Linked DNA regions of Pseudolabrys taiwanensis. The protein of the gene in region 1 binds, or shares a complex with, the protein of each later gene. Links are inferred from orthologs where the notes say so. Each region holds a gene or a part of one and is shown on either strand. Other genes may lie near its edges.

Region 1 (4,815 bases):
AGAAGCTCGTCTCCCGCGAGGAGAAGCCGGTCGACAACGTTCCGCTCGCGCTCGACAGCGCGACGGGGTCGGCCAGCACCGAGCCGAAGAAGGTTCGCACCATCGCCATCACGCCGGACTCGCAGGGCAACCCGGTCGTCGCCGATGCCGTGCCGCTGTCGGCATCCGCCGCGCCTCTTGCGCTCGTGCCTGAGCAGCCGATGCGGCAGGTGCAGACGCAGCGCGTGACGACCACGGCGCCGGCCCCCGCCGCGGCGGCCGAGCCCACGCCGTATCCGGCGGCGCCGTCGCGTCCCGCGCCGCCGCAGCAGGCCGCTGCACCGGCTCCGGCACCGAGCAATGCGCCGCTCTCGCTGAATCCGAACGCCGCGCCGCCGGCCCGGACGCAGCAGCCGGCCCGCACGGCCTCTTTGACCCCCAGCCGGGCGGCGCCGAGCGGTACCGCCTACGGTGTTCAGGTCACCTCGCAACGGAGCGAGGCGGAAGCCGAGGCTGCGTTCCGCGCCCTGGTTGGCAAGTATGGGGCGCAACTCGGCGGTAAACCGCACTTCATCCACAGGGTCGATCTCGGCGCCAAAGGCACCTATTACCGTGCCCTGGTCGGTCCTTTTGCCAGCGGAAACGAGGCGACCGAGGTGTGTTCCAGCCTGAAAGCCGCCGGCGGGCAGTGCATCATCCAAAGGAATTAGGGGCCCGCAGGGTTGCCCCGGTCTTCGGCGCGGGCTAATTCGCGTCGATGACGGCGCGCGCATTCATCACCGGTCTGGCCGGTCTCACGATTTCCGCCAATGAGCGCGCCTTTCTTCGCGAGGCGGCTCCTTGGGGGCTGATCGTCTTTAAGCGCAACATCAGCACGCCTGAGCAACTAATTGATCTTACGAGTGCTTTCCGCGACGTGGTCGGATGGGAAGCGCCGGTTCTGGTCGATCAGGAGGGCGGCCGGGTGCAGCGGCTTGGCCCGCCGCACTGGCCGGCCTATCCGCCCGGCGCGCGCTACGGCGAACTCTATGACCGCGATCCGGCCTCTGGCCTCGCCGCCGCCAAATTGGCAGGGCATCTGATCGCGGCCGACCTGCGGGCGGTGGGAATCGACGTCGACTGCCTGCCGATCGCGGACGTTCCCGTGTCCGGCGGCGACCCGGTCATCGGCGACCGGGCCTATGGCACCGAGCCGGGCAAGGTCGCCTCGATCGCCGCGGCGGTGGCGCAGGGCCTGATGGCCGGCGGCGTCCTGCCGGTGCTCAAGCATCTGCCCGGACATGGCCGCGCGACGGCCGACAGCCACCACAAGCTGCCGGTGGTGGATACCGACCGTGGAACTCTGGAAGCGACGGATTTCGCGGCCTTCCGGCCCCTGGCGGGATTGCCGCTCGGTATGACCGCACATGTTGTGTTTAGCGCGATCGACCCCATCGATCCGGCCACAACTTCGGTCACAATGGTGCAACAAGTGATTCGCGGCTTCATCGGGTTCCGGGGCCTGCTGATGAGTGACGATGTGTCGATGAACGCCCTGTCGGGCAGCATTGCGGAGCGCAGCAGCGCCTCGCTTGCGGCCGGCTGCGACATCGTCCTGCACTGCAACGGCAAGCTCGACGAGATGATGCAGGTCGCATCGGTCGCGCCTTTGCTGTCGGGCGATGCGGCGCGGCGCGCCGACGCGGCGCTCATGGCGCGCAGCGCGCCGGAAGAGTTCGACATTGCCGCCGCGCGCAAGATCTTCAACGAGATGATCGGCGGCAACGCCCAGGAACGGATGACCTCATGAGTGCCGCCGAGTTTCCCGCCCTCGAGACCGATCGCAGCGACGCCGAACCGGCGATGATCGTCGACGTCGAAGGCTATGAAGGGCCGCTCGATCTGCTCCTGGTGCTCGCGCGTCAGCAGAAGGTCGATCTTGCCAAGATCTCGATCCTGGCGCTCGCGGACCAGTATCTCGGTTTCGTCGAAGCGGCGCGTAAGCTGCGGCTCGAACTGGCCGCCGACTATCTCGTGATGGCGGCGTGGCTCGCTTATCTGAAATCGCGTCTGCTGTTGCCGGAAGCGGCGCCGGGCGAGGGGCCGAGCGCCGAGGACATGGCGCTGGCTTTGGCCAACCGGTTGCGCCGCCTCGAAGCGATCCGCGAAGCCGCCAACAAGCTGATGGAGCGGCCGCAGCTCGGCCGCGATGTCTATCCGCGCGGCGCGCCGGAGCCGATCGCCGAAGTGAAGCAGCCGGAATGGACGGCGACGCTCTACGATCTGCTGTCGGCTTACGCCGTGCAGCGCCAGCGCACCGCGCTGTCGCGCGTGCGTTTCAAGAAGCGCAATGTGTGGTCGCTCGCCGAAGCGCGCGCGACGCTCGAGCGGATGATCGGCACGTCGACCGACTGGTCGCGCATCGATCAGTTCCTCATCAGTTACGTGGTGGAGCCGACGCAGGCGGCGACGGTGTTTGCCTCGTCTTTCGCATCCGCGCTGGAGTTGGTGCGCGAAGGCGTCGCCGAGATCCACCAGAAGGACTCGTTCTCGCCAATCTTTATGCGCAAGCGAGTTGCTGTGAACGGCGGCCCCATCGCGCGTGACGCGTAAAGCCGGCGCCGTTACAAAAGAAGACGTACAAGGAGACGTTGTCGATGCCGAGTGCAGCTCCAAAGCTCGAGGTCGTTCACGCTGATGAGCCGGCGGCGCAGCCTATGGCCGAGCAACCGACCGAGCCGCAGGCGCGTCCCGAAGCGCTCCGTCTTCTGGAGGCGCTGCTGTTTGCCGCCGCCGAGCCACTCGACGAAGCGACGCTCGCCAAGCAGTTGCCGAACGACGTGAACGTCAAGGAGATGCTCGCGCTTCTCGAGACGGAATACGCGACGCGTGGCGTCAATCTCGTGCGCATCGGCCGCAAGTGGATGTTCCGCACGGCTTCCGATCTCTCGTGGCTGCTGACCAAGCACACGGTGGAGAGCCGCAAGCTGTCGCGCGCGGCGATCGAGACCTTGGCGATCATCGCCTATCACCAGCCCGTGACGCGCGCCGAGATCGAAGAGATCCGCGGCGTGCAGACGGCCGGCGGCACGCTCGACGTGCTGCTCAAGACCGGCTGGATCCGCCCGCGCGGGCGCCGCAAGGTGCCGGGCCGGCCGATCACCTACGGCACCACGGACGAGTTCCTGACGCATTTCGGTCTGGAGGAGGTCAGCGACCTGCCGGGCCTCGAGGAACTCAAGGGCGCGGGCCTGCTCGAAGGCGGCCTGCCGACGGGCTTCGCGGTGCCGGTCCCGTCCGACGATTCGACGCTGCGAGACGACGAGGACCCGCTCGAGCCGGGCGATCTCGACCTGGCGCTGGCGCCGGCGGTCGAGAACGCGGAAGGCGAGGCTGGCGCGGAGGCGGAGACCGCCGCCGACGATACTGCCGAGGCCGAAGCGGTGCTCGAGGTGGACGCCGAAGCGGTGCTCGAAGTCGAGGCCGAAGCGGTTCTTGAGGTCGAGGACGAAGCGGTCCTCGAGGTAGAGGACGAGGCAGCCGACGAGGCCTCCCAAGCGGTGTCCGACGAAGCATCTTCGGACGACGAAGCCGCCGACGAGGCGCCAAGCGAAGACGAGGGCGGGAAGTAACGCGTCCTGGTCCGGCTTTGGACGCGTTCAGCGCCGAAATCACGGTAAATTCCACCAGTTAGGACGATCCGGGCGACAATCCGTCATCCGGAAGTCCTTGTTTTTGCCGTGTCCGGGGCCTAGTTTCTAAAGCGAAAAACAGGCGGGGCGCGCTTCATGAAGCGTCTTGCGGAGGGTTAGCCGATGGGTTCGCTGAGTATCTGGCACTGGATGATCGTCATCGTGGTCGTGCTCCTGCTGTTCGGCCGGGGCAAGATTTCCGATCTGATGGGCGACGTTGCCGGTGGCATCAAAGCCTTCAAGAAGGGCATGGCCGAAGACGACACGCCGAAGGCCGAGCCGCCGAAGAGCATCGAGACTGCGGGTGCCCCGCCGAAGACCGAAACCGAGCGCCGCGCCGAAGGTGTGCGCTCCTAAAGCGAGAGCGGTTCGCGGGGGCGCGTTAGGGCCGACGCCGCGGCGTTATGTGTGCCGCGGGGGAAGTTGAGCTAATCCATGTTCGATATCGGGTGGGGCGAGCTCGTCGTCATCGGCGTCGTTGCGCTAGTCGCGATCGGCCCGAAGGAGCTGCCGGGCGTGCTCCGTTCGCTCGGCCAGTGGATGGGCAAAATCCGCCGCATGTCGGCGGAATTCCAGAGCCAGTTCCAGGAAGCTCTGCGCGAAGCCGAGGTCGCCGACCTGCGCAAGGAAGCCGAGGACATCAAGAGCTCGGTCTCGAGCTTCGCGCATTACGATCCGCTCGCCGATACATCGCCCCCTTCGACGCACACCGAAACGCCTTCCGAAGCCACACCACCCGAAGCCACGCCGCCGGAAGCAACGCCGACGACCGGGCCGGAGAGCGCGTTGCCGGCACCGGCCGAGCAGCATGTCGACGTGCCGCTGCCTGATCCTCCGGCGCCCGTGACGAGCGCCGATTTCTCGCCCGAAGCCGCGACCGAGCCGCCACCGGCCAAGAGCGCGGGAGGCGGGGTATGACGCACGAGGACATCGAGGCGACCAAAGCGCCGTTGATGGAGCACCTGATCGAGCTGCGCTCGCGGCTCATCAAGGCGCTGCTCGGATTCGGCGTCGCCTTCGCGATCTGCTTCGTCTTCGCCAAGGACATCTACAACATCCTCGTCTGGCCTTTCGTCTGGATCGCCGGTCCGGAGAACTCCAAGTTCATCTACACCGCGCTGCTCGAATATTTCGTCACGCAGCTCAAGCTGGCAATGTTCGGCGC
Region 2 (5,798 bases), 3.8 Mb from region 1 along the record:
GCTTGGCGCCTACGGCACCTATTACCGGCAGAATTGGTTCGTGAACGGCGCCTTCGTCTACGGCCGCAATTCATACGACAACAACCGCATTGCGCTCGGCACGGCCAATACGTCGAGCCCCAAGGGCGATCAGTATGCGGCGCAGGGCACGGTCGGTGTCGATCTGCGCTATGGCGGCTGGACCGTGACGCCCGAACTCGGCGCGCAATACACCATGGTGCGCGTCGACGCCTTCACCGAAACCGGCGGCGCGGCGCTCTCGGTCGACGGCGACAAAGCGGATTCGTTCCGGTCGAGCCTCGGTGCCCGCTTCCGGCACGATTGGCGGACGGACTTCGGCATCGTGACGCCCGAGCTGCGCGCGAGCTGGCAGCACGAATTCCTCGACAAGGAACGCGACATTCGCGCGAGCTTCGTCGATCAGGCGCTGCCCGGCACCTTCGCGACGACGGCGGCGGGCTCGGGCACGGACTTCGGTGTGGTCGGCGCCGGGCTGACAGCGAACGTCGCGACGCGCCTGCAGATGATGCTGGGCTACGACTTCAAGTTCGGCGGCCACGACTTTCAGGCGCACCAGCTCAGCGGGCGGCTGCGGTATGTGTTTTGATGATTAATCGTAGGGTGGGCAAAGGCGCGTAGCGCCGTGCCCACCGTACAAGTTTGTAGGGCGGGTTAGCGCCGAAGGCGCGTAACCCGCCTTTTGATTTTTGCATGAAACATCGACGGTGGGTTATGGCGCAGAGCCAGTCATCGGGCCGCGCTTTGCGCGGACCCGTTGGCGCCTAACCCACCCTACGGAGCCGGCAATTAACCCGCTTCGCGGAAGCGGACGGCGGCTTCGAGGTCCACCGACACCAGCTGCGACACGCCGCGCTCGGCCATGGTCACGCCGAACAGCCGGTTCATGCGCGCCATGGTGATCGGGTTGTGCGTGATGATCACGAAGCGCGTGTCGGTCGACTTGGTCATCTCGTCGAGCAGATCGCAGAAGCGTTCGACGTTGTGATCGTCGAGCGGCGCGTCGACTTCGTCCAGCACGCAGATCGGCGCCGGGTTGGTCAGGAACACCGCGAAGATCAGCGCCATCGCGGTCAGCGCCTGCTCGCCGCCCGAGAGCAGCGACAAGGTCGCCGGCTTCTTGCCCGGGGGCTTTGCCAGGATTTCGAGACCGGCTTCGAGCGGATCGTCGCTCTCGATGAGCTGCAGTTCGGCGGTGCCGCCGCCGAAGAGCTGCGTGAACAGATGCTGGAAATGCTTGTTCACCTGCTCGAACGAGACCAGCAGCCGCTCGCGCGCCTCGCGATTAAGGCTCTGGATGCCCTGGCGCAGCTTGCCGATCGCCTGCACGAGGTCGTCGCGCTCGGCGGCAAGCGAGGTGTGCTGCGCCTCGACTTCCTGCAGCTCTTCGTCGGCACGCAGGTTGACCGCACCGAGACGCTCGCGCTCGCGGCGCAGACGCTCGAGCGTCGCGTCGGTCTCGACGATGTCCGGCAGCGGATCGCCCGGATTGAGCTCGGCAAGCTCGGCGACTTGCGCCGGCTCGACCTCGAGTGTGTCGTGGATTTCGCGCGCGATGTCGGCGAGGCGCCGCTTGGCCGCTTCGAAGCGCTCCTCGGAGCGGGCGGCGCCCTCGCGCGCCTGACTCGCCGCTTCCAGCGCGGCGCGGGCGTCGCGGTCGGCTTCGGCGAGTTGGTTCTCGGCTTCCTGCAAGCGGTCGGCGCAGCCGCGGCGGTCGGCCTCGGCCAGCTCGACTTCGCTGATCAGCGCCTCGCGCTTCTCGGCAAAGGCCTCCGGCGCATCGGTAAGCTCTGCGCGCGCGGTCTGCGCTTCGGCGACGCGCTGCTCGAGCGTCGCGAGCTGCATGCGCGCGCCTTCCTGGCGCTGCATCGAGGCCGTCATGTCGGCGGCCAGCGCCTTGAGGCGGCGATCGGCAAGCTCGGCCTCGCGCACGATCGCCTGCTGCTCGGCGCGCATTTCGGCGAGCGTCGCGCGCTTGGTCGTGATGTCGTCGCGCACGAGCGAGAGTTCGGTTTCGAGATCGGCGGCCGGAGGCAGCGCTTCGAGCGCGGCTTCGGCTTCCGCCTTGGCGGCGGCGATCTCGTCGCGGCTCGCGGTCAGGCGCTGTTGCGCTTCGGACAGCGCCGACTTGCGCGCGGCGTGACGGTTGGCTTCGCGCTCGGCCGCTTCGTACTGGTCGCGCGCGGTCGACACTTCACGCTGGCGCTCGCGGATGGCGGCGCGCGTTTCGGTTTCGGCGGCTGCGGCGGCACGAAGGGCTTGATCGGCATTCTCGGTGGTCGTGCGCGCGGCTTCCGCCTCGGCGCGCGCGACCTGCAGCTCGGACTCGATTTCGGCGAGGCGGGCGCGCTCGGCGAGACGCCGCGCGGCGCCGGTCGGCGCATGCGCGTCGGCGGCAAAGCCGTCCCAACGCCACAGATCGCCTTCGATCGAGACGAGACGCTGACCCGGCTTCAACTGACCGACGAAACGCTGCGCCTCCGCGCGGTCAACGACGCCGATCTGGCTCAGGCGGCGGGAGAGTTCGTCGGGCGCTGCGACGTGCTTGGCGAGCGCTTCGACGCCTTCCGGCAGCGCCGGATCGGTGGGGTCGATGGTGGCGCCCGCCCAGCGCATCGGCGAGGACGGATCGATCGGCGCGTCGAGATCGTCGCCGAGCGCGGCGCCGAGCGCCTTCTCGTAGCCCTTGTCGACGGCGACGCTGTCCATCACCGGCGGCCACAGATTCTTGGTGTCGACCGCGAGCACCTTCGACAGCGTTTTGGCTTCCGTCTCGAGCCGCTGTACGCGGCGTTCGGTTTCGGCGAGCGGCGCGCGCGAGGCCTCCAGCGCGTGACGCGCTTCCTGGTGCGCAGCCTCAGCCGCAAGCGCCGCCGCGTCAGCAGCAGCAGCAGCAGCCTGCGCTGTTTCGACGATGGCGGTCAGTTCGGCGAGATCGGGACCTTCGTTCGCCTGCAGCGCCGACAGTTCACGCTCGACCTCGAACATCTCGCTTTCGATGCGCGACGCGCGGTTCGCGTGCTCGCGCATCACGTTCTCGAGCTGATGGCGCTGCGCGGTCAGATCGGCGAGCTTGGCCGTGAGTTCGGAGAACACCTTCTCCACCTCGGCCAGCGCGGCGTCGGCTTCCGCCACCTTGGCGTCGGCGCCCGAGCGGCGGCCGGCATTGGCATGCGCCTCTTTGCGGATCGTCTCGTCTTCCGCGGCGATGCGGGCGATGGCTTCTTCGGCGTCGGCGACCAGACGCTCTTCGCGCTCCTTGTCGGAGGCGAACTGGAACAGCCGCTTGTCGAGTTCGGCGATGCGATCCTTGGCGCGCTGCTCTTCGCGGTCGAGATCGGCAAGCGCCAGCTTGATGCGATGCAAAGCGGCACCGGCGGCGGCTTCCGCCTCGCGCAGTTCAGGCAGGGACGCCGATGCCAGCGCCTGGCGCTTGGAGGCTTCCGCTTCGGCTTCGGTGCGGGCCGCGACTTCGCGCACACCGAGATCCTTGGCCTGTTCGGCTTCGGTGACCTCGAAGCTTGCAGCCAGCCAGCGCAAGTGGTGCAGCGTGGCTTCGGCCTTGCGCACTTGCGCCGACACGGTGCGATAGCGCACGGCCTGGCGCGCCTGCTTCTTCAACGCTTCCATCTGCGTCGTCAGCTGGCCGATCACGTCCTCGACGCGCAGCAAATTGGTCTCGGCCGCCTTCAAGCGCAGCTCGGCTTCGTGCCGGCGCGCATGCAAACCGGCGACGCCGGCGGCTTCTTCCAGCACGCGGCGGCGCTGTTCGGGCTTGGCCTGGATGATCTCGCCGATGCGGCCCTGGTGCACAAGCGCCGGCGAACGCGCGCCGGTCGAAGCGTCGGCGAACAGGATCTGCACGTCGCGGGCGCGCACGTCGCGGCCGTTGATGCGGTAATTGGAGCCGGATTCGCGCTCGATGCGGCGTGCGATCTCCAGCATGTCGGTGTCGTTGAAGGCCGCCGGCGCCGTACGATCGCCGTTGTCGATCGTCATCGCGACTTCGGCGTTGTTACGGGCCGGGCGCGAGTTGTTGCCGTTGAAGATGACGTCGTCCATCGACGCGGCGCGCATGGATTTGTGCGAGTTCTCGCCCATCACCCAACGCAAAGCTTCGACCAGGTTCGACTTGCCGCAACCGTTCGGACCGACAACGCCGGTCAGGCCCGGCTCGATGAGGAAATCGGTCGGTTCGACGAAGGTCTTGAACCCTAACAGACGCAGCCGGGTCAGCTTCATAACGTCAGGCCTCGTACTAAATCACGCTTTGCATGTCCGCTCGAAAACGCACGTTTTCGCGAGGCTATGCGCGCCAGGGAAAAACCCATCATCCCGCGGGCGGTTACGGAGAACAGCCGGGCGATCCGCCGCGTTCGGCGTGCCGGCCCGGACCGTGATGATCAGTTGCCGCATTGGCCGGGAGAATGAACAGCCGGGCCCGCTTGAGCAACAGCCGCGCACGAATCGTGGCTGGTTTTCCAGACATTTCGCGAGGCGGCGCGGCGAAAATAGGGCGGTTCCAACGCGAAAAAAGCTGTTGGCACGCGGCTAAATGCACTTGCCTAAAACATTCCGGGTCCGGCCTTGCGGCTGCGGACCCGGAATCGGTATGCGCTTAAGTTCAGCTCTTGAGCAGCGGATCGATGATCTTGGCCATCTCGTCGATGGTCATCGCGCCGGCATATTGCGCGCCGTTGATGAAGAAGGTCGGCGTCGACTGCACTTTGAAATCCTTGATGGCGCGCTGACGCGAGCTTTCGATACCGTCGAGGATCTTCTGGTTCGACAGGCAGGCGTTGAAGGTCTGCTCGGTGAAGCCGGCCTGCTTGGCGATGGCGAGCAGCGGCGGCAGCGGCTTTTCCACGGCCCAGGTACGCTGCTGACGGAACAGCGTGTCGGTCAGCGCGAAATACTTGCCAGAGTCGGTATCGGCGGCGCAGCGCGCCAGCATCGAGGCGGCGGCGGCGAGGTTGTCGAGCGGGAATTCGCGGAAGATGTAACGTACCTTGCCGGTATCGATGTAGCGCTTCTTCAGGTCCGGGAAGGTGGTTTCCTGGAAATGCGCGCAGTGCGGGCAGGTCATCGAGGCGTATTCGACGATCGTCACCGACGCCTTCGCGTCGCCGAGCGCCATTTCCGGCAGGGCATCCGGCTTCATTAGTTCCAGGGGCGAAATCGTCGTTTGCGCTTGCGCGAGCGCCTCGCCGGCAAAGGGAAGCGCGGTGCTGCCGAGCAGGGCGGTCGCAAGCGCCAAAGTGGCGCCGGCCTGGCAAAACTCACGGCGGGAAATCTGCAACGGAAGCTCCTTCGCTGAAAGGCGGGTTTTCGCCGCCACTGGCTAGCTGGACTTCAGAAATGTGGCAATGGCAGGCCGAGTTTCCCGGCCAGCTCGCGCCTCACTTTCGTTTGATGACGGCGCCGAGGCGGGCCAAGGCGTTGCGCAAAGCCTCATCCTCGACCGGAAGGCTCTCGGCGATGCGGTCGACCACGGCCGGATCGGGCGGTTTCGGCGGCGCCCGGCGCACCCGGCGGCGCAAGGGCGCCTGGCGCAACGCGAGGCGGCCGACCGCCTGCCAGCCGAAGAACCGGTTGACCCGCTCCAGGATGGCGCCCGACATGTGCTGGATTTCGAGCGCCATCGGCCCTTCGACCCGCAGCACCAAAGTGGCTGGCTCCGGCGGCGCATCGCCAGCCTCGGCCTTGGGGCTCAGGCGCGGCCAGTTGATCTTGAGCGGCTCGCAGAAGGGCGCGATGTCCGGCCCGACGATGGTCGCCCA

Evidence for each region. Proteins that work in one complex are often made in the same cells at the same time.
Region 2: the proteins of DW352_RS06095 (region 1) and smc are in contact, whole or in part, in a crystal structure (PDB 3ZGX), measured with the Bacillus subtilis proteins. The link is inferred for Pseudolabrys taiwanensis from one-to-one orthologs.

What each region holds. Positions count from the first base shown.
Region 1 is NZ_CP031417.1:1,267,025-1,271,839, reverse strand. Bases 674-3,667 are described here. They hold DW352_RS06095 (segregation and condensation protein A), read left to right. Parts: upstream 674-1,764; coding sequence 1,765-2,571; downstream 2,572-3,667. Other genes in these bases: scpB (SMC-Scp complex subunit ScpB), read left to right, coding at 2,676-3,590; nagZ (beta-N-acetylhexosaminidase), read left to right, coding at 737-1,768; DW352_RS06105 (SPOR domain-containing protein), read left to right, coding at 674-689. In the rest of the region: more of DW352_RS06105, read left to right, coding at 1-673; DW352_RS06085 (twin-arginine translocase TatA/TatE family subunit), read left to right, coding at 3,774-4,007; Sec-independent protein translocase protein TatB, read left to right, coding at 4,086-4,568; twin-arginine translocase subunit TatC, read left to right, coding at 4,565-4,815. UniProt on the Bacillus subtilis protein: Participates in chromosomal partition during cell division. May act via the formation of a condensin-like complex containing Smc and ScpB that pull DNA away from mid-cell into both cell halves.
Region 2 is NZ_CP031417.1:5,100,386-5,106,183, forward strand. What follows is about bases 608-4,584. They hold smc (chromosome segregation protein SMC), read right to left. Parts: upstream 4,261-4,584; coding sequence 808-4,260; downstream 608-807. In the rest of the region: DW352_RS24300 (autotransporter family protein), read left to right, coding at 1-607; DW352_RS24310 (DsbA family protein), read right to left, coding at 4,643-5,317; DW352_RS24315 (DUF721 domain-containing protein), read right to left, coding at 5,418-5,798. UniProt on the Bacillus subtilis protein: Required for chromosome condensation and partitioning.